One region of the Streptomyces clavifer genome, then DNA from elsewhere that is predicted to be linked to it. Evidence: riboswitches for the same ligand, from Rfam matches in the RefSeq annotation. Region 1 holds a riboswitch; each other region holds the start of a gene.
What was found. A riboswitch is a leader RNA that binds a small molecule or an ion and turns the genes downstream of it on or off. The one in region 1 is predicted to bind S-adenosylmethionine.

Region 1 (10,194 bases):
CGCGGAGGCGGGGTTCCCGTGAGCCACACCACACCGATGTGATCGTAAACAGGCGGGAAATGGGCGTGAGAGACGCCCAATGCTTCACCCAACCTCCTTATAGTGGTCGCGCGTTGATCGTATGGCCGCAACGCGCGAAGCCGTCTCCCCAGGAGTCCGTACGATGACGAGCCCTTCCTTATCCGCCGTGCCCGCGTCCGGCGGCTGCCCCGCGCACGCCGCCACCGCCCCCGTGCAGCTCGGCGGACCGGATTTCACCACCGACCCGCAGGCCCTGTACCGGACGATGCGCCACGCGTACGGGTCCGTGGTTCCGGTCGAGCTCGCCGGAGGGTTTCCGGCCTGGCTGGTCGTCGGCTACCGGGAGGTCCACCAGGTCACCAGCGACGGCGAGCTCTTCCCGCGGGACGTCGGGCTGTGGAACCAGTGGGAGCACGTACCCGAGGACTGGCCGCTCCTGCCCATGGTGGGGCGGCCCATGCCGTCCATCTACTTCACCGCGGGCGCCGAGCACCGGCGGCACTCCGAGATGGTGGTGCCCGCGCTGGAGGGCGTGGACCCGTTCGAGATCCGAGGGCACTGCGAGCAGCTCGCCGACCGGCTCGTCGACGACATCTGCGGCCGGGGTTCGGCCGATCTCGTCGCCGACTTCGCCGAGCCGCTGCCCGTGCTCGTCCTCGCCCGCCTCGTCGGGTTCCCCGACGCGGAGGGCGCGGACATCGCCCGGGTCCTGAAGGACCTGGCCGACGGGGGCCCCGGGGCCCAGGAGGCGTACGGGCGGTTCGGTGCGCACATGCGGCGGCTCGTCGCGGTCAAGCGGGCCGAGCCCGGCGACGACGTCACCTCGCGGATGCTCGCCGACCCCGAACCCTTCACGGACGAGGAGTACGCGCTCGACCTGATGGCCATCACGGCGGCGGGCCACCTCACCACCGCCGACTGGATCAGCAACTCCCTGCGCCTCATGCTCACCGAGGACCAGTTCGCCGAATCGCTCGCCGGCGGCCGGCGCAGCATCGGCGACGCGATGAACGAGGTCCTCTGGGAGGAGAGCCCCACCCAGATCCTCGCCGGCCGGTGGGCGGTCCGCGACACGCAGCTCGGCGGGCGGACCATCAAGGCCGGGGACATGCTCCTGCTGGGTCTGGGCGCGGCCAACACCGACCCCCTGATACGCCAGGAGCTGGGGCCCGGCACCGCGTCGCACGGCAGCAACGGGGCGCACCTGGCGTTCAGCCACGGCGAGTACCGCTGCCCCTTCCCCGCACAGGAGATCGCCGAGACCATCGCCCGTACCGGAATCGAGGTCATCCTCGACCGGCTGCCCGATCTCCGGCTCGCCGTCCCGGCCCAGGACCTCGTGCGGCGGCCGTCCGCCTTCCTGCGCGGGATGAACGCGCTTCCCGTCCGGTTCGCTCCCGTACGTACGACAGGAGACCTGTTGTGAACTGCCCGCACGCGACCGTGGTCGTCGACCCCCTCGTCCGGGACCTCGACGGTGAGACCGAGAAGCTGAGCGGGGGTGGCGCGCCACTGGCCCGCATCGAGCTCCTCGGGGTGCCCGCCTGGACCGTCACCCGGCACGCGGAGGCACGCCAACTGCTCGTCGACACGCGGCTGGTGAAGGACCTGAACGCGTGGGGGCTCTGGCGGAGCGGCGAGGTCACGCACGCCTGGCCGCTGATCGGCATGATCGACGCAGGCCGCTCCATGTTCACCGTGGACGGCGAGGAGCACCGCCGGCTGCGGACGAAGACCTCCCAGGCACTCACCCCGCGCCGGCTGGAGGCGATCCGCCCGGCCATCGAGAAGTTCACCGAGGAACTGCTGGACGCGCTCGCCGAACAGGGGAAGGACGGCGTCGTCGACCTCAAGGCGGTGTTCGCCCAGCCGTTGCCGATGCGGGTCGTCGGCCTCCTGATGGGGGTGGACGAGGCGCAGCACCCGATGCTGACGAAGCGCTACAAGGCGTTCTTCTCCATGCTCACCCCGCAGGAGGAGCGCATGGCGCTGCTCGCGGAGCTGGACGTGTTCTACGCGGAGCTCGTGCGGGAGAAGAAGGCGCGGACCACCGACGACCTCACCAGTGCGCTGATCCTCGCCGAGGAGGGCGGCGAGCCGCTGACCGAGGAGGAGGTCGTCGGCAACCTCAAGGCCATGGTGGCGGCCGGGCACGAGACCACGATCGGGCTCATCCTCAACGCCGTACGCGCGCTGCTCGCCCACCCCGACCAGCTGAGGAAGGTACTGGACGGGGAGATCCCGTGGGACACGGTGATCGAGGAGACGCTGCGCTGGGACACACCCACCACCCATCTGCTGATGCGGTTCGCCACGGAGGACATCCAGGTCGGTGACCAGGTGATAGCCGAAGGGGAGGGGGTGGTGATCTCCTACCGGGCCATCGGACGCGATGCCGTGCAGCACGGGGACGACGCCGACGCCTTCGACATCACCCGCCCGACGCCGATCCGGCACATGACGTTCGGTCACGGGCCGCACATCTGCCCGGGCGCCGCGCTGTCCCGCGTGGAGGCGGGCATCGCGCTGCCGGCGCTGTTCGGACGCTTCCCGCAGCTGAGGCTCGCCGTTCCGGACGAGGAGATCCGCAAGCTGCCGGTGATGACACAGAACGACATGGAGGCGTTTCCCGTGCTGTTGCACGGCTGAGGGGCGCCTGCCGGGACGCCGCCGGAGCACCGCTCGGGACACGCCCCTGCCCCGCCCCGGGGAGGGGTCGCGACGAGCCGGGGCGTACCTCCTGACGGCCTCTCGGCTCCTGTTACGCTTTTCGTGGGTCATGAGTTCCAGTGGCAAGCCCCGGCTCGCTGGACGGCACCCCGCTTCCGCTGCGGGTGCTCCGGGTGACGACCCGCTCCGCGCGGCACCGCGCGGGGAACAGCGGACACCGGGGGCGGGCCCCGGGGTCCAAGACCCCGGAAGGCGGCGACCGCCCATGCTCCCCCACCTCATTCACCAGGACGGCTGCACGCAGTACGCCGCCGGGCACCACGTGCACTGGATCCACGCCAAGAAGTGCGTGCAGGAGCCGGGCCGGGCCGTCGAGTTGCTGCTCACCTCCAGCGATGTGCGTGACGACGGCTGGTTCGCGCTGCGCGCCGCCTTCGAGCACGCGGGCGACCTGCCCGAGGTGTGGATGCACGCCCCCGCCGATCTGCGGGAGCTGCTCGCCGGGCACCGGGGCCGGGTCTTCTGGCTCCCGCGCTGGCACGCGCTGCGGTTCGTCGGCCTCGACGGCGGGGCGACCGGGCTGGTGAACGTCGGCACCGAGGGCGGGGCGCTGTGCGTGACCGAGCGGCCCGGCCCGGAGCGGACGAACCGCGGGAACTTCACCTACGGGCTCTGACGGGGCCCCGGCAGGGCCGCTGCGTCGGGCCCCACTCGCCGTCGGCCCCGCGGCGTGCCGGCGGGGCCGGAAGGACGTCCCGTGCGGCGGTGCGTCGGTGCGGCGGTCACGGCACGAGGGTCGCGATGATGGTCTGCGACCGGCGTGGGCCACTCGTTTCGCGACACTGCGCGGGCAACCCGCCGACGAGGCGTGCCTCGTCCGTGATCCGGCGATGAACGGAACCGGTCGGCCGGTCGATCGATGAGTTCCGGTCCCTGCGGAGGTCACAGCCTGCGGGACCGCCGACCGACCGGCGCGCTCGTAGGCGGAGGAGACACATGGCAAAGCTCATCTACTCGATGATCACCTCGCTCGACGGCTATGCCGAGGCGGCCGAGGGCGACCTCGGCAGGGGGGCCGAGGACCAGGAGGTGCACACCTTCGTCAACGACCTCTTCCGGCCCGTCGGCACGTACCTCTACGGCCGACGGATGTACGAGACGATGGTCTACTGGGAGACCGCGCACACCGAGCCCGACCTGCCGCCGCACATCCTGCAGTACGCCCGCGACTGGCGGGCCGCGGAGAAGATCGTGTACTCCACGACGCTCGAGTCGGTGTCCAGCGCGAAGACCACGATCGAGCGGACCTTCGACCCGGACGCGGTGCGCAGGCTCAAGGCCGAGGCGGATCACGACCTCACCGTCGACGGCCCGAACCTCGCGGCCCAGGCGATCGCGGCCGGTCTGGTGGACGAGTACCACCTGTTCATCACCACGAGCGTGGTCGGCGGCGGCAAGCGGTTCTTCCCCGAGGGGGTGCGCCTCGATCTCGAGCTGGTCGAGGAGCGCGTGTTCGACAGCGGACTGATCTACGCGCGCTACCGGACCCGCTGAGCCGCAGCGGTTGCTCCCACCTGCCGGTGGCCCAGCCGGGGCAGGTGGGACCCGAGCGGCTCGAGGGCGGGCTCCTCCTGCCGCGAGTGTCAGGCCGACCAAGCACCGTGCTCGTGCTGTTCGTGATCTCGCACGGGGTGCGCGCGTTCGCCGAATCCGTGCGCGATCCGTTGACGCGCAACGTGTTCGATTCTACGGTCCCGTCCGAAGTGCCGAGCATTATTCGATATGTCGAACCTGCGAATGGCGTGGGCATGGCAACCAGTGAGCGGTCGGCGGCGACTGTCCAGTGCCACCGACGCGCCCCCCGCGCCCCACGACCGAAGGAGGTCTCCTCATGAGCCGCAGCCTGAGAAGGACCCTCGCCGTTCTCCCCGCCGCGCTGCTGATGGCCCTCGTGCCGGGCAGTGCTTCCGCCTACCCCAACCCCGGTGTCGTCAACGGCGACATCGTCGTCCACGACCCGTCCATGATCCGGAGCCCGTCCGGCCGGTACCTGCTCTACTCCACAGGAGAAGGCCTCCAGCTCCGCACCTCCACCGACCGCACCGCCTTCGGCCGGTCGGGCAACGCCTTCACGACGAAGCCGAGCTGGTGGAAGAACTACTCCTCGGCTTCGGACCCCTGGGCCCCCGACATCTCCTACCGCGGCGGCACGTACCTGATGTACTACGCCGTCTCGTCCTTCGGCTCCAACACCTCGGCCATCGGACTCGCCGGCTCCACCACCGGTCTGGCGGGCAGTTGGAGCGACTACGGCATCGTGTACACCTCGAACGCGTCGAGCGACTACAACGCCATCGACCCCAACCTCTTCGTGGACGACGACGGCAAGTGGTGGCTCTCCTTCGGCTCCTGGTGGACCGGGATCAAGATGATCCGCGTCGACCCCTCGACGGGCAAGCAGTACGCGGGGGACACCGCACGCCGCTCCCTCGCCTCCCGCCCCACCGGGACCAAGGCGGTCGAGGCGCCGTCGATAGTGAAGCGCAACGGCTACTACTACCTCTTCGCCTCGTACGACACCTGCTGTGCCGGGACCAGCTCCACGTACAAGATCAAGGTGGGCCGGGCGACCGCCATCACCGGGCCCTACAAGGACCGCAACGGCGTCAGCATGCTCAGCAACGGCGGCACTCCCGTCATGGAGTCGCACGGCCGGTACATCGGACCAGGGGGCCAGTCGATCCTGGCGGACTCCGACGGCGACCTGCTCGTCTACCACTACTACGACGGCCAGGAGAACGGCACCCCGAAGCTCGGCGTCAACCTACTGAACTGGAGCAGCGGATGGCCCGTCGCCTACTGACCCTGCTGAGCGCCCTCCTGCTCGCCCTCGCGCTGGGCCAGCCGACGGCGGCGTCCGCTGCCGAGGGGCGGCCCTACACCAACCCGGTCAAGGCGCAGAAGGGCGCCGACCCCTGGATCTCGTACCACGACGGCAACTACTACCTGGTGGCGACGAGTTGGACCGACGTCATCACCCTGCGCAAGTCGCCCACACTCGCCGGGCTCGCCACCGCGCCGAGCGTGCAGGTGTGGAAAGGTGACGCGGCCTCCCGCTGCTGCAACATCTGGGCGCCGGAACTGCACTACTCGGGCGGGCGCTGGTACCTGTACTTCGTCGCCGGGCAGAACATCACCGACTACAACCCCACGCAGCGGGTGCACGTACTGCAGAGCGCGTCCTCGGACCCGATGGGGCCCTACACGTACCGCAACCAGCTCGGCAGCACCTGGATGCTGGACCCGAGCGTGCTCACCGTCAACGGCTCGATGTACCTGCTGGGCAGCGCGAGCGGTGGCGGTACGCAGAACCTGGTGATCGCGCCGATGTCGAACCCGTACACGCTCAGCGGATCCTTCTCGACGATCTCCACGCCCACCTACGACTGGGAGAAGTCGGGCGGCACGGTCAACGAAGGCGCCGAGGTGCTCCAGCGGGGCGGGAAGACGTTCATCGTGTACTCCGCCAGCGGCTGCTGGACGCCCGACTACAAGCTGGGGCAGCTCACCCTGACCGGCTCCGACCCGCTCGCCGCATCCTCCTGGACGAAGAAGTCCACCCCGGTCTTCCAGCGGAACAACGCCGCCGGGGTCTATGGACCGGGGCACAACGGCTTCTTCACCTCGCCCGACGGCACGGAGAGCTGGATCGTCTACCACGCGAACGACTCGGCGTCCGACGGCTGCGACAACGGACGTACCGCGCGGGCGCAGAAGTTCGGCTGGAACAGCGACGGCACCCCGAACCTCGGCACACCCGTCGCCCTGGGCACGACACTGGCCGGGCCCTCCGGTGAGACGGCGGCCACGCCCACCGCGTACACCGTGGTCAGCCGGGCCACCGGGAAGTGCCTCGACGTGAACGGGGCGTCGACCGCCGACGGGGCGAACGTCCAGCAGTGGACCTGCAACGGAGGCGCACAGCAGAGATGGCGGGTCGAGGACCGGGGCGACGACACCAGCCGCCTGGTCAACGTCGCGACGGGCAAGGTGCTCGACACGGCGGACTGCTCGACGGCCGACGGTGCCGACCTCCGTCAGTGGTCATGGCTCGACAACACCTGCCAGCGCTTCCGCCTCGTCACCACCGACACCGGCGGCTGGGTGCGCATCGTCAACCAGGCCACCGGCAAGGTCGCCGACGTGGCGGACTGCTCCGCGGCCGACGGCGCGGACGTACGGCAGTGGACCTGGCTGAACAACACCTGCCAGCAGTGGAAACTCACCCCGGCGGTCTGACGCCCGAGGGGCCCGGGCCGCGAAGGCCCGGGCCCCTCCCGGGGCCGGGAAACGCGATGATGGAACCGCTGCGGATTCCGTACCGCCACGCGGCAACCTTTCGGGCCGCGGCGGCGACTACTGCCAGGAACCCCCACCTCTTCCCGACGGAACGGATCAGGTCATGGCAGCGAATCGACGACGTACCCCGGTCGACCCCCGGCACCGCCGCACGCTGGTCGCGGGAGGGACGGCGCTCCTGGCCGTCGTGTCGGTGCAGGCGTACGGGTCGGCGTCCGGCGCGGCAGCGGCGACCACCCTCACCGTGGCCAAGGACGGCAGTGGGCAGTACTCCACCGTGCAGGCCGCGGTGAACGCGATCCCGGCCGGCAACACCGCGCGCGTCGTCGTCTCCGTCAAACCCGGCACGTACCGGGAGACCGTGAAGATCCCCTCCACCAAGCAGAACGTCACCCTCCAGGGCAGCGGACCGAGCCGCAACGACACCGTCATCGTCTACAACAACGCCTCCGGCGCCCAGAAGCCCGACGGTTCCGGCACCTACGGCACGAGCGGCAGCGCCACCGTCGCGGCCGAGGGGAACGGCTTCCAGGCCCGCAACCTCACCCTCTCCAACGACTTCGACGAGGCCGCCAACCAGAACATGAGCGGACTCCAGGCCGTCGCCCTGCGCACCGCCGCGGACAAGGTCTTCCTCGACTCCGTCATCGTCACCGGCGACCAGGACACCCTGCTCCTCGACACCGCGTCCAAGGCGACCCTCGGCCGGGTCTACATGGTCAACTCCTATGTCGTCGGCAACGTCGACTTCATCTTCGGGCGGGCCAGTGCGGTGATCGACAAGTCCGTCATCACGCTGAAGAAGCGGTGGAACGGCAGCTCCGCCGGCTACATCGCCGCGCCCAGTACCGCGGCCGGCCGCAAGGGCTTCCTGATCAACAGCTCGACCGTCAACGGGGACGTCTCCGGGGCGAGCTTCTACCTCGGACGGCCCTGGCACGCCGGTGGTGACGCCTCCCTCGACCCGATGGCCACCTTCCGCAACACCAACCTCAGTGCCGCGATCAGATCCGCCCCGTGGACCGACATGAGCGGCTTCTCCTGGAAGGACGACCGCTTCGCCGAGTACAAGAACACCGGACCGGGCGCCGGCGCGGCGAGCAGCGACCGACCGCAGCTCTCCGATGCCCAGGCCACCGCGCAGGAGACCGCGGACTGGCTGGACGGCTGGACACCGTCGGCGTCCTGAGCCACGGTGTGCAGTGAGAGGGCCCGAAGGCGGTCGAAGCGCTTCAACTCCACTCTGGACAGTCCCTGTGAGCAAGTCTAGGCTCATCGGTGTCTGTGCATGTCAGAGTGTGAAGAGGAGGGCAGGGGGTGCTGTCGAAGCGCTTCACCGACTCTTCTTTACCGCCCTCATCTGTAATGGAGAGCTGAATGGTCACGCTTGCCGAGGTCGCCCAGCACGCCGGAGTCTCCGCGAGCACGGTGAGCTATGTCCTCAGCGGGAAGCGGTCGATCTCCGCCTCCACCCGTGAGCGGGTGGAGCTCAGCATCCGGCAGCTCGGCTACCACCCCAACGCGGGGGCACGCGCCCTCGCCAGCAGCCGGACCAACATCATCGCGCTCATGGTGCCGCTGCGCACCGACATGTACGTGCCGGTGATGATGGAGATCGCCATCGCCGTCGCCACCACCGCCCGGACCCACGGCTACGACGTCCTGCTCCTCACCGGAGAGGAAGGGCCCGCGGCGGTCCGGCGGATCGCCGGGAGCTCGCTCGCGGACGCGATGATCCTGATGGACGTCGAGATGCACGACGAACGGCTCCCGCTGCTCCGTGAGTCCGGACGGACCGCCGTCCTCATCGGCCTGCCCGCCGACACCGCCGGACTGACCTGCGTGGACCTCGACTTCGAGGCCACGGGTGCGCTCTGCGTCGAGCACCTCTCCGACCTCGGACACCGCGAGATCGCCGTGATCGGCGAGGCCGCCGCCGTCTACGAGCGCCACACCGGCTTCGCCGAACGGACCGTGGACGGCATACGGGCCAAGGCCCAGGAGACGGGCGTGCGGGTCCTGCACCGGCCCTGCGAGGGAGGGTACGCGGCGATGGCCGGCACCCTGGCCAGGGTCTACGACGAGCGGCCGGGCACGACCGGCTTCATCGTGCAGAACGAGGCCGCCGTGGAGCCGCTGCTCAACCTGCTCCAGCAGCAGGGGCGCGCGGTCCCCGAGGACGTCTCCGTCGTCGCGATCTGCCCCGAACAGGTCGCCACACAGGCCTCGGTGCGGCTCACCTCCGTCGCCATCCCGGCGCAGGAGATGGGGCGCAGAGCGGTGGAGCAGGTGGTGGCCAAACTCGCGGGCCGCGGCACCGACGAGGTCGAGCTGCTGGCACCGGAGCTCACCGTGCGGGCGAGCACGGGGCCTGCCCCGGCCTGACCCCCATCCGCCCGGCGCTGTGACCCGAACCCCGGTGTGCCCGGGGCTCCCACCGTGCGCGTGGTGTCCCGCCCGTTCGCGCACCCGACGTGATCGGGCACAGGATGTCGGGTCCGGCGGGGTCGGTGCTGCCTAGCGTGGTGGTCGTCAAGAGGAGGGGGGACCGGGCATGCTCGAGCGGCTGAACCAGGCCGTGGAGCACATCGAACGCCATCTCGACCAGCACATCGAGGTGGAGGAGCTGGCACGCATCGCGGCCACGTCGGAGTACCACCTGCGCCGGATGTTCTCCGCGCTCGCGGGCAGACCGCTGTCGGAGTACATCCGGCGCCGTCGGCTCACCCTCGCGGGCGCCGAGGTGCTCGCGGGGCGCGGGACACTGCTGGAGATCGCGGTGCGCTACGGCTACGGCTCCGGCGAGGCGTTCGCGCGCGCGTTCCGCGCCATGCACGGCATCGGGCCGGGCGAGGCCCGGCGTACCGGAGCCGAGCTCAGCTCCCAGTCCCGGATGGCCTTCCGCCTCACCGTTGAAGGGAGTAGCAGTATGCGATACCGCGTCGTGGACAAGGCGGACTTCACCGTCGTCGGGCTCAAGGCCAGGGTTCCGCTGGTGCACGCGGGACCGAACCGGGCGATCATCGACTTCGTCCGCGGGATTCCCCGGGAGACCCTGGAGCGGCTGGAGGAGCTGTCGGACCAGGAGCCGCACGGCATCGTCGCGGTCTGCGACGACCTGGACCCCAGCCGCGCCGAGGGCAC
Region 2 (10,194 bases), 2.3 Mb from region 1:
CTACCGGCGGCTCGTCGACGAACTGCTGGCCGCCGGCATCCGGCCCGTCGCGACGCTCTACCACTGGGACCTGCCGCAGGAGCTGGAGGACGCGGGCGGCTGGCCCGAGCGTGACACGGCACAGCGGTTCGCCGATTACGCCGGACTCGTGGCCCGGGCCCTCGGCGACCGGGTGGCCACCTGGACGACGCTCAACGAGCCCTGGTGCGCGGCCTTCCTCGGGTACGGCAACGGGGTCCACGCCCCCGGCCGTACGAGCGACGTCGCCGCCCTGCGCGCGGCCCACCACCTCAACCTGGCGCACGGCAGCGCGACCGGTGTCCTGCGGAGCCTGCTGCCGGCCTCCGCCGAGGTGTCGCTGACGCTGAACCTGCACGCCCTGCGCCCGCTGGCCGACACCCCGGCGGACCACGACGCGGTCCGCCGGATCGACGCCGTCGCCAACCGCCTCTTCCTGGACCCCGTCTTCCACGGGCGGCTGCCGCAGGACCTGGTGCAGGACACGGCCGCGGTGACCGACTGGTCCTTCGTCCGGGACGGTGACCTGGAGGTCGTCTCCGCGCCGCTCGACTCCCTCGGCATCAACTACTACTCCCCCAGCGTCGTCTCCGCCGGCGCGTCGGAGTCCCCGTCCCCGTGGGCGGGCGCCGAGAAGCACGTGGCGTTCACCCCGGCGGACGGGCCCCGGACCGCGATGGACTGGCCGGTGGACGCGGACGGGCTGTACGAACTCCTCACCCGGCTCCGCGACGACCTCCCCGGCCTGCCGCTCATGGTCACCGAGAACGGCGCCGCGTACGACGACTACGCCGACCCCTCCGGCCAGGTCCACGACCCGGAACGGGTCGCGTACCTGGACGCGCACCTGTCCGCCGTGCACCGCGCGATCGGGGACGGCGTGGACGTGCGCGGGTACTTCCTGTGGTCGCTCCTGGACAACTTCGAGTGGGCGTACGGCTACGGCAAGCGGTTCGGCATCGTCCACGTGGACTTCGCGTCCCAGCGCCGCACCCCGAAGGACAGCGCCCGCTGGTACGCCGACGTCATCGCGCGGGGCGGCATCGACCGCCCCTGACCCACGTGGTGCGCCGCCGCCGGATCCGGCGGCGGCGCACCACGGCGGCAGCGATCCGTCACCCCTTGAAGTGGACGCCGCTGATGCCGAACCGGTCCTTCACCGGCCACGCGCCGAAGTCGTCGGACCTCAGGCCCCCACCGTCCCGTCGACGCCCTCGCGCAGGAAGTCCGCGTGTCCGTTGTGGCGGCCGTACTCCAGGAGCACGTGCACCATCACCATCCGCAGCGACACCTCCGCCTCCCAGCGCGGCTGGAGACCCAGCACGTCGAGGGACTCGGCCTCCCGCTCGACGCGGCGCGAGTTCTCCACCTCGGCCTCCCAGGCTCCGAACGCCTCCTCCCTGGTCGAGGCGCTCGCGTCGTAGGCGGCCTGGAAGTCGATCCGGTCGGACCAGACCATCGGCGCCGCGTTGTCCTCGAACACACGGCGGAACCAGGCCCGTTCCACCTCGGCCATGTGACGCACCAGTCCGAGCAGTGTCAGCGTGGACGGGGGCATCGACCGCTGCCGCAGCTCCTCGTCGTCCAGCCCCTCGCACTTCATGGCCAGGGTCGCGCGGTGGTAGTCGAGGAAGGCCCGCAGGGTCTCGCGCTCGCCGCCTGCACCGGGCGGCCCGGTACGGGAGTCGGTGGTCACCGGTGTGCTCCTTCTGGACGGGTGCAAGGGGCCACCAGTATCCGGCAGGTGCGAGTGGGGGCACCCCTCTCGCACCTGCCCGTGGAGCTTCGCCGTGTCCGCGGCGTCCGGTACGCGGCGACGGGCCGACCGTGTATCCGCGCGGCCCGTTCCCCCGGGTGACAGCGGGCACGACACGGCCGCCACGGCGCGCCGGGAGGCCCCGTGGCCGCCGTTGAACGGCGCGACGGAAACGGCGGCCACGGGGGACGGCGCACTGCGGGTACGACGCCGGCCCCCGGGACGAATCCCGGGGGCCGGCGTCGTACAGGTACTGCGTGGAGCTACTGGTCCCGAGGGATCAGAAGTCCATGTCCCCGCCCGGCATGCCGCCCGGAGCGGCCGCGGAGGCCTTCTCCGGCTTGTCGGCGATGACGGCCTCGGTCGTGAGGAAGAGCGCGGCGATGGACGCGGCGTTCTGCAGAGCGGAGCGCGTGACCTTCGCCGGGTCGATGATGCCCTCGGCGATCATGTCGACGTACTCGCCGGTCGCGGCGTTCAGGCCGTGACCGATCGGCAGGTTGCGCACCTTCTCGACGATGACGCCACCCTCGAGACCGCCGTTGACGGCGATCTGCTTGAGCGGAGCCTCCAGCGCGAGCTTCACGGCGTTGGCGCCCGTGGCCTCGTCACCGGTCAGGTCGAGCTTCTCGAAGACGGCCGAGGCCTGGAGCAGAGCCACGCCACCACCGGCGACGATGCCCTCCTCGACGGCGGCCTTGGCGTTGCGCACCGCGTCCTCGATGCGGTGCTTGCGCTCCTTCAGCTCCACCTCGGTGGCGGCGCCGGCCTTGATGACGGCCACGCCGCCGGCCAGCTTCGCGAGGCGCTCCTGGAGCTTCTCGCGGTCGTAGTCCGAGTCGGAGTTCTCGATCTCGGCACGGATCTGCTTGACGCGGCCCTGAACCTGGTCGCTGTCGCCGCCACCGTCGACGATGGTCGTCTCGTCCTTGGTGATGACGACCTTGCGGGCGGTGCCGAGCAGGTCGACGCCGGCGTTCTCCAGCTTGAGACCGACCTCCTCGGAGATGACGGTGCCACCGGTGAGGATGGCGATGTCGCCGAGCATGGCCTTGCGGCGGTCACCGAAGCCCGGAGCCTTGACGGCCACGGACTTGAAGGTGCCACGGATCTTGTTGACGACCAGCGTCGACAGAGCCTCGCCCTCGACGTCCTCCGCGATGATCAGCAGGGGCTTGCCCGACTGCATGACCTTCTCGAGCAGCGGAAGGAGGTCCTTCACGTTGCTGATCTTGGAGTTGACGATCAGGATGTACGGGTCGTCGAACGACGTCTCCATACGCTCCATGTCGGTGGCGAAGTACGCCGAGATGTAGCCCTTGTCGAAGCGCATACCCTCGGTGAGCTCGAGCTCCAGACCGAAGGTCTGGGACTCCTCGACGGTGATGACGCCTTCCTTGCCGACCTTGTCCATCGCCTCGGCGATCTTGGCGCCGATCTCGGTGTCGGCGGCGGAGATGGAGGCCGTCGAAGCGATCTGCTCCTTGGTCTCCACGTCCTTCGCCTGCTCCAGCAGAGCGGCGGAGACGGCCTCGACGGCCTTCTCGATGCCACGCTTGAGAGCCATCGGGTTGGCACCCGCGGCGACGTTGCGCAGGCCCTCGCGGACGAGCGCCTGAGCAAGAACGGTTGCGGTGGTCGTACCGTCGCCGGCGACGTCGTCCGTCTTCTTGGCGACCTCCTTGACCAGTTCCGCACCGATCTTCTCGTACGGGTCCTCGAGCTCGATCTCCTTGGCGATGGAAACACCATCGTTGGTGATCGTGGGCGCGCCCCACTTCTTCTCGAGGACGACGTTACGGCCCTTGGGGCCGAGGGTGACCTTGACGGCGTCGGCGAGCTGGTTCATCCCGCGCTCGAGACCGCGCCGTGCCTCCTCGTCGAACGCGATGATCTTGGCCATGTGAAGTGGTCCTCCCGGACAGGGGTGGATTTCTCCGGACCGAGAGGCGCCCGCGACGGACGGCCAGCGTGCTCTGTGGTTCCTTGCCCCACAGAGCCTGCGGGCCTCACCGGCCCGGTCCAAGTTCTGTCACTCTCACCTGGAGAGTGCTAACGCCAATAATTAGCACTCGACCCCTGCGAGTGCAAGCGTCCCCCTCCGTCGGTGGACAACCGGGAGGGGCGCACACACGCACGAAGGGCCCGTCCCCCTCTTCGGAGGTACGGGCCCTGCGTGTGTGAGTGGTGTCGTCGGCCGACCGCGCCGAGCTCAGCCGACGGCGAGCTTGACCATGTCCGCCTGCGGCCCCTTCTGGCCCTGCGAGATCTCGAATTCAACTCGCTGACCCTCTTCGAGGGTGCGGTATCCGTCCATCTGGATCGCGCTGTAGTGGACGAAGACATCCGCACCACCGTCGACCGCGATGAAGCCGTACCCCTTCTCCGCGTTGAACCACTTGACGGTGCCCTGAGCCATAGCCTTACTCCCCTATTACTGGCCCTTGCGCAGGTCCGCACTTCGCGGGCCCGGGTCAGAAGTCACCCTCCGACAGGAGAGGGTGGCGTGCGCCGGAACGCGTCGACCGCGGCCGAATGTATCCGCCCAACTGCCCTCTGCAACAGGTCAATCGGACGAGAATTCTGGGCATGGCCGAATGCCCGGATAGGGGGAACCGTGGATGTTCCGGGGCAAGTCGGGCCTGACAAAGGCCACTTATGCCTCAAGGGGTTCACGCACTTTGGCTGCTTCTTATCGCGACCGGGCGCATTCTCATATGCGGGCGGCGCGGGCAGCTGAGGGGGCTTCCCCAACTGTACCCCGCTCAATCCTGCAGAATTGCCCCCTCCGCTTCTCTCGCGGAGGGGGCAATGATGTTCACGCAATGGAGCCGATGGAGTCGACGGAGCCGGCGGGACCCCGGGCCCCTGCCTCGCACACGACGGCCGGACCCACGTCCGTCAGCGGCCCGGCGCGGGCCCGCCCGGCGGTCAGCCTCCGGCGACGGCCGGAATGATCGAGATGCCGGCGCCGTCCGGGGTGGCGGCCTCCAGGCCGCCCTCGAAGCGCACGTCGTCGTCGTTGACGTACACGTTCACGAAGCGGCGCAGCTTGCCCTGGTCGTCCAGGACGCGGGCCGCGATGCCCGGGTGGTCCTTCTCCAGCGACTCGATGACCTCCGAGAGGATCGCGCCCTCCGCCGGGACCTCGGCCTGACCGCCCGTGTAGGTGCGGAGAATGGTGGGGATACGGACCTTGACGCTCATGTGGGTGCCTTCCTTCGGTCTCGGGTGGTCAGTTGGCGGCGGCGAGGCCCGCGGCGCGGAACGCCTCCAGGCTGGGCCGGATCGTCGCCGCCACGCCGGTCGTCGGGGCGACGGCGTCCAGCGTCTTCAGCCCGTCACCGGTGTTCAGGACGACGGTGGTCAGCGTCGGGTCGAGCAGACCGGCCTCGATCAGCTTCTGCGTCACGCCGACCGTCACACCGCCCGCGGTCTCCGCGAAGATGCCCTCGGTGCGGGCCAGCAGCTTGATCGCGTCGACGACCTGCTCGTCGTTCACGTCCTCCACGGCACCGCCGGTGCGCCGGGCGATGTCCAGGACGTACGGGCCGTCGGCCGGGTTCCCGATGGCGAGGGACTTGGCGATCGTGTTCGGCTTCTGCGGCCGGACGACGTCGTGGCCGGCCTTGAAGGCGGCGGAGACCGGGGAGCAGCCCTCGGCCTGCGCGCCGAAGATCTTGTACGGCCTGTCCTCGACCAGGCCGAGCTTGATCAGCTCCTGGAGGCCCTTGTCGATCTTCGTGAGCTGCGATCCGGACGCGATCGGGATGACGAGCTGGTCGGGCAGCCGCCAGCCGAGCTGCTCGCAGATCTCGTACGCCAGGGTCTTGGAACCCTCGCCGTAGTACGGCCGCAGGTTGACGTTGACGAAGCCCCAGCCCTCGCCGAGCGGGTCTCCGATGAGCTCGGAGCAGAAGCGGTTGACGTCGTCGTAATTGCCCTCGATGCCGACCAGCTCACCGCCGTACACCGCGGCCATGACGACCTTGCCCTGCTCCAGGTCGTGCGGGATGAACACGCAGGAGCGGAAGCCGGCGCGGGCCGCGGCGGCACCCACCGCACCGGCGAGGTTGCCGGTGGAGGAGCAGGAGAGGGTGGTGAATCCGAAGGCGCGGGCGGCCTCGACGGCGATCGCGACGACGCGGTCCTTGAAGGAGTGCGTCGGGTTGCCGGAGTCGTCCTTGACGTACAGGCCGCCGGTGACGCCCAGCTCACGGGCGAGGTTGTCGGCCTTGACCAGCTTCGTGAAGCCGGGGTTGATGTTGGGCTTGTCCGCGACGTCCGAGGGGACCGGCAGCAGCGGCGCGTAGCGCCAGATGTTGTCCGGGCCTTCGGCGATGCGCTTCTTCAGCTCTTCGGGCGAGCCGCTCGGCAGGTCGTACGCCACCTCGAGCGGCCCGAAACAGGACGCACAGGCGAAAATGGGGCCGAGCTCGAAACGTTCGCTGCATTCGCGGCAGGAAAGCGCTACGGCGGGACCGAGGTCCACGGCGGAGGAATTGTTGTTTGTTGCAACTGTCTGCACGGCCATGATGGCGGAGGCCCTTTCTCCTCATCTTCCTCGCGACGTATTTCGCCACAAGACGGAATTGGCACCTTCCCCACCGTGACCTCGCGGTCGGCAGGAGGGTTGCCGGGACTTCAACGGGCCGTTCCCTCAGTCCCTCTGGATGAGCGCTGTGGCACCGGATCATGGATCCGGGCATTTATTCGCGGACCGACCCCGACATGCGAGGGCCATCCGCGTTGTTCAAGACTGTAACCGAAGCCCCGGGCGATGGAGATAGTCGTCCGCACCGCGAGATGGATCACATACAGGGAGTATCGACCGTGCTGGAAGAGGTGGAACGCTGGCTGAGCAGGCGTTCCTGGTCAGCCGCCGACCGCCCGCTCGACCGGCTCACGGCCGCCCGGGCGAGGGATCCGCACCGTGCGAGCGTGAGTGTCGTGCTGCCCGCGCTGAACGAGGAGGCGACGGTCGGCGCGATCGTCGCGGAGATCAGGCGCGAGCTCATGGAGAAGGTCCGGCTCGTCGACGAGCTGGTCGTGATCGACTCCGGTTCCACCGACGCCACCGCCGAGGTGGCCCGGCGGGCGGGCGCCCGCGTCGTGCACCGGGACGCAATCCTCCCCTCGCTGCCCGCCGTCCCGGGCAAGGGCGAGGTGCTGTGGCGGTCACTGCTGGTGACCGGCGGGGAGATCGTCTGCTTCATCGACGCGGACCTCAGGGACTTCTCCGCCGACTTCGTCTCCGGGATCGTCGGCCCGCTGCTGACCGACCCCGAGGTGGACTTCGTCAAGGCCATGTACGACCGGCCGCTGGGAGACACCGCGGGCCAGGGCGGCCGGGTCACCGAGCTGGTGGCGCGTCCGCTGCTCAACCTGCACTGGCCGCAGCTGGCCGGCTTCGTCCAGCCGCTCGGCGGCGAGTACGCGGTACGCCGCTCCCTGCTGGAACGGCTGCCCTTCCCGGTCGGTTACGGAGTGGAGCTGGGTCTGCTCGTCGACGCCCTGCACACGGTGGGCCTGGACGCACTGGCCCAGGTCGACGTCGGCGTACGCAAGCACCGCCACCAGGACGGGCAGGCGCTCGGCCGGATGGCCGCGGCGATCTACCGCACCGCGCAACTGCGGCTGTCCCGTGGGCATCTGGTGCGGCCCTCCCTCACCCAGTTCGAGCGGGGCGCGAACGGCTTCGTACCGCGCACCCACGCGGTGGACACGGAGGAACGGCCGCCGATGCGGGAGGTCGCGGAGTACGCGTCCCGCCGCGCGGCGTAGCAAGACGGCCGGCGTCACGTTTGGCGGGTCCCCGGACGGGCTAGGTTCGGTTACATGGTCTCCGAGCACGCTGCCCAGGTCCTCGTCGCTTCCAACCGCGGCCCGGTGTCGTACGCGCTGCGTGAGGACGGCTCGCTCGACTCGAAACGCGGCGGGGGCGGGCTCGTGTCCGGCCTCAGCGCCGTCGAGGACAAGCTGTGGGTGTGCGCGGCCCTGGGCGACGGCGACCGCGAGGCGGTCCGGCGCGGCGTCTCCGAGCCCGGCGTCCGGATGCTCGACATCGACGCCGGGGTCCACGCCGACGCGTACAACGGCATCGCGAACTCGGTGCTGTGGTTCGTGCACCACATGATCTACCAGACGCCGGTGGAGCCCGTCTTCGACGCGGAGTTCCGCCGGCAGTGGGCCTCCTTCGAGGCCTACAACCGGGCCTTCGCCGAGGCGCTCGCCGAGGAGGCCGGCGTCGGCGCGGCGGTCCTGGTGCAGGACTACCACCTCTCACTCGTCCCGGGCATCCTCCGCGAGCTCCGCCCCGACCTGCGGATCGGGCACTTCTCGCACACCCCGTGGGCGCCCGTCGACTACTTCCGGCTGCTGCCCGACGACATCGGCGAGCAGCTGCTGCGCGGCATCCTGGGCGCCGACCGGGCGGCCTTCCTGACCCGGCGCTGGGCGGACGCGTTCATCGGCTGCTGTACGGAGATCCTCGGCGGCACCGGCCGCACCCGGGTCGGGGTGCACGGGCTGGGCGCCGACGCGGACTTCCTGCGCCGCCGCTCGCGCGAGGCGGACGTGGACGAGCGGATGGAGACGCTGCGGGGGCAGGTGGGCGCCGGGCGGAAGACGATCGTGCGGGTGGACCGCACGGAGCTCTCCAAGAACATCGTGCGCGGCATGCACGCCTACCGGGCGCTGCTGGAGGAGCGCCCGGAGTGGCGCGAGCGGGTGGTGCACGTGGCGTTCGCCTATCCCTCCCGGCAGGACCTCGCGGTGTACCGCGACTACACGGCGGAGGTCCAACGGGTCGCCGACGGGATCAACGAGCAGTACGGCACGCCGGACTGGACCCCGGTCCTGCTCCACGTCGACGACGACTTCGCGCGCTCGCTTGCGGCGTACCGGCTGGCGGACGTGGCGCTGGTCAATCCGATCCGTGACGGCATGAACCTCGTCGCCAAGGAGGTCCCGGTCGTCTCCGACGACGGCTGCGCGCTGGTCCTCTCGCGGGAGGCCGGGGCGTACGAGGAGCTGGGCGAGGACGCGCTCGTCGTCAATCCCTACGACGTGTCGGCCACGGCGGCGGCCCTGCACGAGGCGCTGACCATGGACGTCGACGAGCGGGGCGCCCGTACGAAGCGCCTCGCCGCTGCGGCGACCGCGCTGCCGCCGCAGCGGTGGTTCCTGGACCAGCTGGACGCGCTACGGGCCTGAGGTGTCCCGTCCGGACCGGGCGGGGCCCGGTCCGGACGTGGTCCTAGGACGTGCCCAGCTGCTGGGCGAGGGCCTCCAGCAGGCCCACCACCTCTGCCGGTCCCGACACCAAAAGGTCGGCCCGCTCGGCGAGTTCGGGCACCTCGGTGCCGCTGCAGACCAGCAGACCGGCGGTGCCCGCGGTGCGGAGCTCCTCCACCGCGGCGTACGCGGCGAGGTCGCCGAGGTCGTCGCCCGCGTACAGGACGGCTTCGGCGCCGGTCGCGCGTACGTACTCCGTGAGCGCCACCCCCTTGTCCACACCGGGCGGGCGCAGTTCCAGGACGAGGCGGCCCGGTTCCACGATCAGGCCGTGCCGGGCGGCGAGGTCCCCGAGCGGGCCGCGCAGGGCGTCGAAGGCGGCCTGCGGTGCGGAGGCACGGCGGGTGTGCACGGCGACCGCCCTCCCCTTCTCCTCGATCCAGGTGCCGCTGCCCGCCCCGGACTGCTCCAGCACCGCGGGGAGCTCCGCCAGGGCGGCCTCGACGCCGGGGTGCGGGTCGGGGGCTTCGACGGTGCCGGTGACGGCGTCCCAGCGTTCGGCGCCGTAGTGCCCGAGGACGACGAGGTGATCCAGGCCCGGCACCCCTGCGAAGCCGCCGTAGCGGACCGCGAGGGCGGCCGGGCGGCCGGTGATCACGGCGACGGAGGCGACCCGGGGCGCGAGCGCGGAGAGTGCCGGGACGGCGCCCGGGTGGGCGCGGGACTGTTCCGGGTCGGGAACGATGTCGGCGAGCGTGCCGTCGAAGTCGAGCGCGACGACGGCCCGGCCGGGCCGGGCGAGGAGTGCGGCGAGGCCTTCGCGGCCCGCCTGGGTGGACGGGGTCGGCAGGGGGTGGTCCGGATTGCCCATGCCCCGAGCGTATCGGGAGGCACCTGCTGGGGTCCCGGACCCCGGGGCCCGGGTCGCACCCCGGGCGGGCGTGGGACGCCGGGGCGCCTCAGCGGCGGCCCCGCCTCGCGTCCCTGACCCGGCGCAGGCGGTTCACCGTCACCGGGTCCTCGGCCAGCGCGCGGCGGTCGTCGAGGAGGGCGTTGAGGAGCTGGTAGTAGCGGACCGGCGAGATGCCCAGCTGTTCGCGTATCGCCCGCTCCTTCGCGCCGGGGCCGGACCAGGAGCGCCGTTCCACGGCCAGGACCGCGCGTTCCTGGTCGGAGAGCGGGGC
Region 3 (10,194 bases), 4.5 Mb from region 1:
CTTCTCCCTCGGGATGACCCTGGGCCTGGCGCTCTTCCTCATCGGCACGGGCGCCGTCCACTGGGCGCGCACCCTGATGTCCGACGTCGAGGTCGCCGACGACCGGCACGCCATCGAGGCGGAGCCGGAGGTCAAGGCCAAGGTCATGGCCGACTTCGCGGCCGGTGCCAAGGAGTCCGCGATCGGACGGCGCAAGCTGATCCGCAACACCATGTTCGGTGCGCTGGCCCTGGTGCCGCTCTCCGGTGTGGTGCTGCTCCGCGACCTCGGTCCGCTGCCGGAGAAGAAGCTCCGCAGCACCCTGTGGGCCAAGGGCAAGCAGCTCGTCAACATGAACACCATGGAGCCGCTGCGTCCCGAGGACATCGTCGTCGGTTCGCTGACCTTCGCCATGCCCGAGGGCCTGGAGGAGGACGCGCACGACTTCCAGACGCAGATCGCCAAGGCCGCGCTGATGATCATCCGCATCGAGCCGGACAACATCAAGGACAAGCGCGAGCGCGAGTGGGCCCACGAGGGAATCGTGGCCTTCTCCAAGATCTGCACCCACGTCGGCTGCCCGATCAGCCTGTACGAGCAGCAGACGCATCACGTGCTCTGCCCGTGCCACCAGTCCACCTTCGACCTCTCCGACGGCGCCCGCGTCATCTTCGGTCCGGCCGGTCACGCCCTTCCGCAGCTGCGGATCGGTGTGAACAGCGAGGGCAACCTCGAGGCGCTCGGTGACTTCGAAGAGCCCGTCGGTCCTGCCTTCTGGGAGCGCGGATGAGTACTGCGACGGAAACCAAGCGCAAGGCGCCCGCCGGTGAGCGGGTGGCCGACTGGGCGGACGGCCGGCTGGGCATCTACGGCCTGGCCAAGGCCAACATGCGCAAGATCTTCCCGGACCACTGGTCCTTCATGCTGGGTGAGATCTGCCTCTACAGCTTCATCATCATCATCCTCACGGGTGTGTACCTGACGCTGTTCTTCAACCCGAGCATGAACGAGGTCGTCTACCACGGCTCGTACGAGCCGATGCAGGGCATCCGCATGTCCGCGGCGTACGCGTCGACGCTGGACATCAGCTTCGACGTCCGCGGTGGTCTGCTGGTCCGGCAGATCCACCACTGGGCCGCGATCATCTTCCTCGCGGGCATGTTCGTGCACATGTTCCGGGTGTTCTTCACGGGCGCGTACCGCAAGCCGCGTGAGATCAACTGGCTCTTCGGCTTCCTGCTGTTCGTGCTCGGCATGTTCACCGGCTTCACCGGCTACTCGCTCCCGGACGACCTGCTCTCCGGTACGGGTGTGCGCTTCACGCAGGGCGCGATCCTGGCGATGCCGATCGTCGGTACGTACATCTCGATGTTCCTGTTCGGCGGGGAGTTCCCCGGGACCGAGATCATCTCGAGGTTCTACTCGATCCACATCCTGCTGCTGCCGGGCATCATGCTCGGGCTCGTGGTCGCGCACCTGATCCTGGTGTTCTTCCACAAGCACACGCAGTTCGCGGGTCCGGGCCGGACCAACAAGAACGTCGTCGGCATGCCGCTGCTGCCGGTCTACATGGCGAAGGCGGGAGGGTTCTTCTTCCTGGTCTTCGGTTTCATCGCGATCCTCTCCGCCATCGCCACGATCAACCCGATCTGGGCGCTCGGCCCCTACCGTCCCGACCAGGTGTCCACGGGCGCCCAGCCGGACTGGTACATGGGCTTCGCGGAAGGCTTCGTCCGTGTCATGCCGGGCTGGGAGATCAACCTCTGGGGTCACACGCTGGCCCTGGGCGTGCTCATCCCGCTGGTTCTCTTCGGTGTCGTGCTCGCGGCTCTCGCGCTGTACCCGTTCATCGAGTCGTGGATCACCGGGGACAAGCGCGAGCACCACATCCTGGACCGCCCGCGCAACGCTCCGACCCGCACCGGACTGGGTGTCGCCTGGGTGACGATCTACTTCGTCATGCTGATCGGCGGCGGCAACGACATCTGGGCGACCCACTTCCACCTCTCGCTCAACGCGATCAGCTGGTTCGTACGGATCGCCTTCTTCGTCGGCCCGGTCGTGGCGTTCATCGTGACCCGGCGGATCTGCCTCGGCCTCCAGCGCCGCGACAAGGAGAAGGTGCTGCACGGGCGCGAGTCCGGCACCATCAAGCGCCTGCCGCACGGTGAGTTCGTCGAGATCCACGAGCCGCTCAGCCAGGGGCAGCTCCACACGCTCACGGCGCACGAGCAGTACAAGCCGTTCGAGATCGGCCCGACGGTCGACGAGAACGGTGTCGAGCGCAAGCCCTCCGCAGTGCAGAAGCTGCGGGCCAGGCTCAGCCGCGGCTACTACGGCGAGGACAACCAGATCGCCAAGCCCACCGCCGAGGAGTACAAGGAGATCACCAGCGGCCACGGCCACCACTGATCACCTCAGCTGACCGCCACAGCAGGAGCCCCGTCCATTCGATGGACGGGGCTCTTCGCTGTCCCCCGGGGCTGGATAGGGTGGGGACCGTTCCCTTACCGGCTGTGGACCCCAGGAGCGGACCATGAACGTGGCGACCCAGGACGGCGGCGAAGGCGTGGCGGCCCGTTCCTGGCCCGGCGTGCTGACCCCGCTCCTGCGCGGCGAGAACCTGACCGCCGAGGACACCGCGTGGGCCATGGACCGCATCATGAGCGGCGAGGCGACCGACGTGCAGATCGCGGGGTTCGCGGTCGCGCTGCGGGCCAAGGGGGAGACGGTCGACGAGGTCACGGGCCTCGTGAACGCCATGTACGCGCACGCCCGGACCATCCACGTGCCTGGCCGCACCGTCGACATCGTGGGTACCGGCGGCGACCTGGCCAAGACGGTCAACATCTCCACCATGTCGGCGATCGTGATCGCGGGGACCGGCGCCAAGGTCGTCAAACACGGAAACCGCGCGTCCTCCTCGGCGAGCGGTGCCTCCGACGTCCTGGAGAAGCTCGGCGTCAGCCTCGAACTGGCGCCGGAGCGCGTGGTCGAGGTCGCGGAGGAGGCCGGCATCACCTTCTGCTTCGCCGTGAAGTTCCACCCGGCCCTGCGGCACGCGGCCAGGGCCCGCAAGGAGCTCGGCACGCAGACCACCTTCAACATCCTCGGTCCGCTCACCAACCCGGCCCGGGTGCGTTCCCAGGCCGTCGGGGTCGCCGACCTGAGGATGGCGCCCATCGTCGCGGGCGTGCTCGCCGACCGGGGGAACTCGGCACTCGTCTTCCGCGGCGACGACGGTCTCGACGAGCTGACCACCACCGCGACCTCCCGGGTCTGGATCGTCCGGGACGGCGGCGTGCGCGAGGAGTCGTTCGACCCGCGCGACGTCGGCCTGGAGCTGGTGCCGGTCGAGGCGCTGCGCGGCGCCGACGCCTCGTACAACGCGGATGTCGCCCGCCGGCTGCTGGACGGGGAGACCGGTCCGGTGCGCGACGCGGTCCTGCTCAACTCGGCGGCCGCGCTGGTCGCCCTCGACCCGGGCGAGGGCACGCTGAACGAGCGGATCGCCGCCGGGATCGCGCGGGCCGCGGAGTCGGTCGACTCGGGTGCGGCCAAGCGCGCACTGGAGCGATGGGTGGCCGCCAGCAACGCGTAGGCCCTTCGCCGGGGCCGGGCCGGTGCCGCGATCCGTTCGGATCCGGGCAGAAGGACCCCGAGGCGTGCGAAGCGAAGCAGAGCGCAGTCCGGATCGCGGACTGCGCTCTTGCGCGTACGGGCAGGTGTGGCAAGATGCTGCGCAGGTCATGAGTGACAGCGACTACGGCCCCGGCCCGCTGTCCGGCAACCCTCCGTCCGTGGCGGGGTGCCCCGGGTGAAGACCAGGCCGCAGGCAGCGAGGCTTGCGGCAAGCGCGGGCCCCTCGGCATCTGTGCATGCCAACCCCCGGGGTCCTGGTCCCTAGGGAGCCTCTTGTGAGCAAGCGAATGCGATAGGGCTCTTCGCCCTTCTCCGCACACCCTTCTTCTCCTTTCCCCGTGCTGCCGCGTACCGCCGGCGCGAGGATTTCGCCTGCCTGTTACGGGAGTTCGCCATGTCTGTCTCCACCGCTGCCCTCGACCAGTCCATTTGTGCCCCGCTGCCTGTTCTGGGAGCAGATGTCACCGTTCCGCTGGTGACCGGCGGCGATGTCACCTATGCCGCCCTCGACTACGCGGCGAGCGCCCCGGCCCTCCAGCGGGTGTGGGACGACGTGGCCGCCTACGCCCCGTACTACGGCAGCGTGCACCGCGGCGCAGGGTACCTCTCGCAGCTCTCCACCGACCTCTTCGAGAGCAGCCGCACGACGGTCGCGGACTTCCTCGGCTGCCGGCCCGAGGACCAGGTGGTCTTCACCCGTTCGACGACGGACTCCCTCAACCTGCTGGCGTCCGCGCTGCCCGCCGACTGCCAGGTCTTCGTGTTCGAGACCGAGCACCACGCCTCGCTGCTGCCCTGGCGCGACGCCCGGGTGACGTACCTCGACGCCCCGCGCACCCCGGCGGAGGCCGTCGCCACGCTGGAGCGTGCGCTGGCCGGCCGCGACCCCCACGGGCCGGCGCTCGTCTGCGTGACCGGCGCTTCCAACGTGACCGGTGAGCTGTGGCCGGTCAAGGAGCTGACCTCCGCGGCCCACGCCCATGGTGCGCGGATCGTGCTCGACGCGGCGCAGCTGGCGCCCCACCACCCGGTGGACATCGCGGATCTGGACGTCGACTGGGTCGCCTTCTCCGGCCACAAGCTGTACGCGCCGTTCGGCTCGGGCGTCCTCGCGGGCCGGGCCGACTGGCTGCGGGACGCGGAGCCGTACCTCGCCGGGGGCGGTGCCTCCCGCAAGGTCGCCCGGCGCGCCGACGGCGGCGTGGACGTGGAGTGGCACACCACGCCCGCCCGGCACGAGGCGGGATCGCCCAACGTCATCGGCGTCTACTCCATCGCCGCCGCCTGCAGGGCCCTGACCGAGGCCGGGTTCGACCGGCTGGTCGCGCGCGAGCAGCAGCTCGTCACCCGGGTCCGCGAAGGGCTGGCGGGGGTGCCCGAGGTGCGGGTGCTCTCCCTGTTCGGCGACGACGCCCCGCGGGTCGGCGTCATCTCGTTCGTCGTCGAGGGCTGGAACAGCTCGCACTTCGCCGCGGCGCTCTCCGCGGAGTACGGCATCGGGGTGCGCGACGGACTGTTCTGCGCCCACCCCCTCGTCCGGACGCTGCTGGGCAGCGAGCCGCAGGAGCCGGGCGAGTGCGGCGCGCCGGAGGCGGAGCCGGGGGAGCGGTCGCTCAACGCCATCCGGGTGAGCTTCGGGGCCGGTACGCCGGACGAGCACATCGAGCGGTTCCTCGGCGCGGTCCGGGAACTGGTGCGCACCGGTGCGCGGTGGTCCTACCGCACGGAGGACGGGCGCTGCGTCCCGGACCGGGGTGCGGCACAGGTCTGACGGGCCCGCGTACGGCTTCGGCCGGGGACTGGAGCAGCGCTCCCCGTCCCCGGCCGAAGCCGTACGCCGTGCTACGCGTCGAGACCGATGGCGAAGGCCGCCTCGAGGTCGTGCTGCGAGTACGTACGGAAGGCGACGTGGGTGTCGGTGCCCTCGACGCCCGGGATCTTGCTGATCCGGCCGGGGATGACGTCGGCCAGATCGTCGTGCTTGGCCACCCGGACCATGGCGATCAGGTCGTACGTGCCGGTGACCGAGAAGACCTCGCTGACGCTGTCCAGCGCGGCGATGGCCTCGGCGATCTCGGGAATCCGGTCCACGCTGGTTTTGATGAGCACGATCGCGGTGATCACGGCTTGCTTTCTCCCTCGGTGGCCGTGGCTGGAGCCTTCACCCTAACCCCACCCCGGAAGCGCACCCGGGCGTAGAGGAACCCGGTGGCGAAGCCCGCCACATGGGCGAGGTAGGCCACGCCCGGCCCGCTGCCCGCGCCCCGGGCCGCGAGCCACTGCAGGACGAACCAGAACACGAGCACGATCCAGGCGGGGAAGCGCAGCGGCAGGAAGAAGAGGAAGGGGAAGAGGCTGGTGACCCGGGTGCGGGGGAAGAGGCGGAGGAACGCGCCGAGCACCGCGGAGATCGCCCCCGACGCGCCCACCAGGGTCTGGTCGGACTCGGAGTGCGCGACCGCGTAGACCACCAGGGCGAAGTAGCCGCAGCAGACGTAGAAGAACGCGAACTCGGCATGGCCCATGCGCTCCTCGGCCATCGCGCCGAACACGTACAGGAAGAGCATGTTGCCGAGCAGGTGCAGCCAGCTGCCGTGCACGAAGAGCGCGGTCAGCGGCGTGAGCGCCGCATGGGCGGAGCCGTCCAGGAGTTCACCGGGGATCACGCCCCACCGCTCGAAGTACCCGGCCTGCGCGGCGAGCAGGGCGTCGGCGGAGCCGCGGACGGGGGCGAGACCGGAGAGCGGGCTGAGCAGGAAGACGACGCAGCACAGCGCGATGAGCCCGTAGGTGACCGGTGCGCCGCCCGGTGCGGTCGCCGCTCCCAGTTCCCTGGCCCGCGCCCGCCAGTCGACTCCCCGCCAATCGATCACCTGCAGAGCATGACGTACCCGAAGGGAACGGGACGAATCGCCTCGCCGTGTTCATGGGTATGCACGAGGCCGTAGGGTTACCGCAGGACATCCGCAGTTCGACGGCGCACCGCGAGATCGAAGACCTGGGCACCACGAGACTCGACGAACGACGAAAGAGGACGCAACGATGACGACGGTTCCCCTGCCGACGGACGGGACCCGCTGGCGCTGCACGCTCTGCGGCAATCTCACCCGGTTCGATGTGACGCGCTCGTCCAAGGTCGTGGAGTACGTCCATCTCGACCTGGCCGGGGAGTCGAGTGTCGAAGAGCGCGAGGTGGTCAGTGAGACCATCGAGTCGGTCCGTTGTCGTTGGTGCAACGCGGTGGACCAGATCGAGCTGGTCGACAGGCCGGGTGCCGACTCCTGACGGGGCCGCGCGGACAGACACATTGGGGTGATGGATGGTGGAGCAGCCGACAGGCGGCACCGGACCGGCCGACGTGGCCGGCGGTGCCGCGGAGTCGCTCGACCGTCCGCTGCCCGAGGGCGTGCGCCGCAAGGTCGTGGCGCTCGTCTCGGACGCCTTCGGCGGACTGACCGTCGGTGAACTCCCCGCGCAGCTGAGACAGTACGCCAGGTTCACCCCGAGCCGGCGGGCCAAGTTCGCGGGCAACGCGATGGCTGCCGCGCTGGAGAGCGACCCGGTTTTCCGCAGGCGCATCGGTGAGCGGATCGGTCAGACCCAGCCGGAGCTGGCCGGCGCGCTGGAGTCCGGTGCGCCTCCCGCCGCGGCCGACCCCGTCGATGTCGCCGCCGCCGCCTACGTGCTGCGTCCGGCCGGCTGGGTCAAGCTGGTGGCCGCCGCGGGCGAGGAGGTCCAGCGGGCCGACGCCGAGCGGGCCGACGAGGAGACCCGGCACGAGCTGGAGCGGCTCCGCGAGGAACTGGCCGCCGCGCGCGGCCAGATCAGGGCCGAGACCGAACGGCTCCGTGCCGAGCTGGACGCGTCCCGCAAGGAGGCCGAGTCCCTGCAGCGCAAGCTGCGCAGCGCCCTCAGCGAGGTGAAGCGCGGCGAGGCGGCCCTGCGCAGGAGCGGTGCCGAGACGGACGTGGTGCGCGCGGAGGCCGCCGCCCAGGTCTCGGCGGCCGAGAGCGAGTCCCGGCGGCTCAAGGCGCGCCTGGCCGAGGCGGAGACCGCCGTCGAGGCGGGCCGCAGGGCGGCCAGGGAGGGGCGCTCGGTCGAGGACATGCGGCTGCGGCTGCTCCTGGACACCGTCCTCGACGCAGCGCAGGGGCTCCGTCGTGAACTGGCCCTGCCGCCCTCGTCGATCCGCCCGGCGGACAGTGTCGACGCGGTGGAGCCCGGCCGGATGTCACCGAAGGACATTGCGGCCAGAGCCCTTTCGGAGACCGATCCGGCGCTGCTCGACCAGCTGCTCGCCCTGCCGCAGGCGCATCTCATCGTCGACGGCTACAACGTCACGAAGACCGGTTATCCGCAGATGCCGCTGGAGAAGCAGCGGTTGCGGCTCCTCGGCGGGCTGTCGGTCCTCGCCGCCCAGACCGGCGCCGAGATGACCTGCGTCTTCGACGGCGCCGAACTGGCCGCCCCGGTGCTGCTCGCGCCGCCGCGGGGAGTGCGCGTGCTGTTCAGCAGGGCCGGTGTGACCGCCGACGAGCTGATCAGGCAACTGGCCCGTGCCGAACCGGCGGGCAGACCCGTCGTGGTGGTCTCCACCGACCGTGAAGTGGCGGACGGGGTCGCGAAGGCGGGAGCCAGGCCGGTCGCGTCCGCCTTGCTCCTGAAGCGGCTTTCACGCGTCTAGTGCCTGATGTGCGGCATGGGTGGCATGTCGGAATTCATGGAACGTACCGTCAACTAGTCGCTACACCCAGTGTGATGAAAGTAAAGAAGTGCCTGGTGTGACGAGATTTTTCTTGTGAGGATTTGAACTGATCACAGGATGGTCACTAGGGTCAGGCCTCGAACCTTCGCACGGTTGATCGCCCACCCGGGGCGACAGTGAAGGAACCGCCGAGTCCGTGACGTGCACGGAGCCGGGGATTCATGCATATCCCCCCGCAGCCCGGTAGGCGGCTCGAGGAAGAAGGAGCTCGCCTTCGTGGCGTCCCACCGTCGTCCCAAGCAGCCGAGCCGCACCCGCGTGACCGTGCTCACCGCGACCGCCGCAGCCGCAGTGGCCCTGACCTCCCAGGCCGCCCACGCCGACCCCAAGCCGACCAAGAGCGAGGTCAAGGCGAAGGTCGACAAGCTCTACCACGAGGCCGAGGCCGCCACCGAGAGGGCCAACGGCGCCGAGGAGGCGCAGGGCAAGCTCAAGAAGCAGGTCGACGCGCTCCAGGACAAGGTCGCCCGCGGCCAGGACGAGCTCAACACCCTGCGCGGCGAGCTCGGTTCGCTGGCCACCGCGCAGTACCGCTCCGGCGGGCTGGACCCGTCGGTCCAGCTGCTGCTCTCCTCGGACCCGGACAGCTTCCTCGACCAGGCCTCCGCGCTCGACCAGCTGACGGCCAAGCAGGCCGAGTCGCTGCAGAAGATCCAGGCGAAGCAGCGGGCCCTCGCGCAGCAGCGCAAGGAAGCCCAGGCGAAGATGGGCGACCTCGCCGACGTCCGCAAGACGCTGGACGAGAACAAGAAGAAGCAGCAGGGCAAGCTCGCCGACGCCCGTGAGCTGCTCAACACCCTCACCGCCGCCGAACGCGCCAAGATGGACGCGGACGAGCAGCGCGCCAGCCGCGCCGCGGGCGAGCGGGTCGAGCTCGGCAACGAGGTCCCCGCGTCGGCGCTCGGTGCGGCTGCCCTCCAGGCGGCCTCCACGCAGCAGGGCAAGCCGTACGTCTCCGGCGGCACCGGCCCCAACTCGTTCGACTGCTCGGGTCTGACCCAGTGGGCCTACGCCCAGGCAGGCGTGCAGATCACCCGCACCACGTACACCCAGATCAACGAGGGCACCCGCATCGGCCGCAGCGCCCTCAAGCCGGGCGACCTGGTGTTCTTCAACAACACGTCGCACGTGGGCCTGTACGCGGGCAACAACCAGATCCTGCACGCTCCGAAGCCGGGCACCGTGGTCCGCTACGAGTCGATGGACTACATGGGCACCTTCCAGACGGGCGTGCGGCTCTGACGCCCGAACGGGCGAACCGACCCACCCCCCGCTGAGCACCCGCCCCGCCGGAGACCGACAGGTCTCCGGCGGGGCGTCGCCGTTCGCCCCCGCGCGACCGGCGCGGCCCCCGGCCGGCACACGGCCGTCCGGCCACCCCCGCGCAGCCGTGCGGCTCCGGGCGCCGGCCGTCTCCTCGGTCACCCGCGTCCGGCCGTACGATCGGCTGGATGGCCGATCGGACGCAGGACGCGAGGCGGGGGCGTACCCGCAGACGGAGCACGGCGGGCGCCGTGCTCGCCGGGCTGCTGCTCGCCTCCGCCTGCGCCGCGCCCCGGGACACCGCGGACGACATCACGGCCGGGGAGGTCGCCGCCACCCTGGACCGGCGTGCCGCCGCCGTCATGGAGCACGACACCGACGCCTACCTGGCGGCGCTGGACCCGCGGGCCGGGGCCTTCCGGGCGGCCCAGCGCACCGAGCTGCGCAATCTGGCCGACGTCCCCCTGGAGTCCTGGGCGTACAAGGTGAACGGCGTGTCCGGCACGGGCACCGGGCGGGTCAGCGCCGAGGTCGAGCTGCGCTAC

Region 2: it holds a riboswitch for S-adenosylmethionine, as region 1 does, so the genes downstream of both, thrC (threonine synthase) here and OG927_RS28425 (hypothetical protein) in region 1, are expected to answer to the same signal.
Region 3: it holds a riboswitch for S-adenosylmethionine, as region 1 does, so the genes downstream of both, OG927_RS08660 (aminotransferase class V-fold PLP-dependent enzyme) here and OG927_RS28425 (hypothetical protein) in region 1, are expected to answer to the same signal.

What each region holds. Positions count from the first base shown of each region.
Region 1 covers NZ_CP107793.1:6,535,240-6,545,433, forward strand. The annotation lists gene OG927_RS28415 (cytochrome P450) at 164-1,447, shown strand; gene OG927_RS28420 (cytochrome P450 family protein) at 1,444-2,670, shown strand; SAM riboswitch class IV at 2,797-2,908, shown strand; gene OG927_RS28425 (hypothetical protein) at 2,957-3,367, shown strand; gene OG927_RS28430 (dihydrofolate reductase family protein) at 3,688-4,245, shown strand; gene OG927_RS28435 (arabinan endo-1,5-alpha-L-arabinosidase) at 4,583-5,554, shown strand; gene OG927_RS28440 (family 43 glycosylhydrolase) at 5,536-6,990, shown strand; gene OG927_RS28445 (pectinesterase family protein) at 7,154-8,239, shown strand; gene OG927_RS28450 (LacI family DNA-binding transcriptional regulator) at 8,428-9,435, shown strand; gene OG927_RS28455 (AraC family transcriptional regulator) at 9,605-10,194, shown strand, end outside.
Region 2 covers NZ_CP107793.1:4,204,860-4,215,053, reverse strand. The annotation lists gene OG927_RS18390 (GH1 family beta-glucosidase) at 1-1,075, shown strand, start outside; gene OG927_RS18385 (DinB family protein) at 1,205-1,714, opposite strand; gene groL (chaperonin GroEL) at 2,055-3,677, opposite strand; gene OG927_RS18375 (cold-shock protein) at 3,987-4,193, opposite strand; gene OG927_RS18370 (MoaD/ThiS family protein) at 4,706-4,981, opposite strand; gene thrC (threonine synthase) at 5,010-6,308, opposite strand; SAM riboswitch class I at 6,327-6,454, opposite strand; gene OG927_RS18360 (glucosyl-3-phosphoglycerate synthase) at 6,608-7,558, shown strand; gene OG927_RS18355 (alpha,alpha-trehalose-phosphate synthase (UDP-forming)) at 7,613-8,989, shown strand; gene otsB (trehalose-phosphatase) at 9,033-9,881, opposite strand; gene OG927_RS18345 (DUF3263 domain-containing protein) at 9,970-10,194, opposite strand, start outside.
Region 3 covers NZ_CP107793.1:2,019,299-2,029,492, reverse strand. The annotation lists gene qcrA (cytochrome bc1 complex Rieske iron-sulfur subunit) at 1-769, shown strand, start outside; gene qcrB (cytochrome bc1 complex cytochrome b subunit) at 766-2,391, shown strand; gene trpD (anthranilate phosphoribosyltransferase) at 2,516-3,580, shown strand; SAM riboswitch class IV at 3,725-3,842, shown strand; gene OG927_RS08660 (aminotransferase class V-fold PLP-dependent enzyme) at 4,016-5,392, shown strand; gene OG927_RS08655 (Lrp/AsnC family transcriptional regulator) at 5,464-5,745, opposite strand; gene OG927_RS08650 (rhomboid family intramembrane serine protease) at 5,742-6,494, opposite strand; gene OG927_RS08645 (hypothetical protein) at 6,664-6,906, shown strand; gene OG927_RS08640 (NYN domain-containing protein) at 6,944-8,305, shown strand; gene OG927_RS08635 (C40 family peptidase) at 8,603-9,628, shown strand; gene OG927_RS08630 (hypothetical protein) at 9,838-10,194, shown strand, end outside.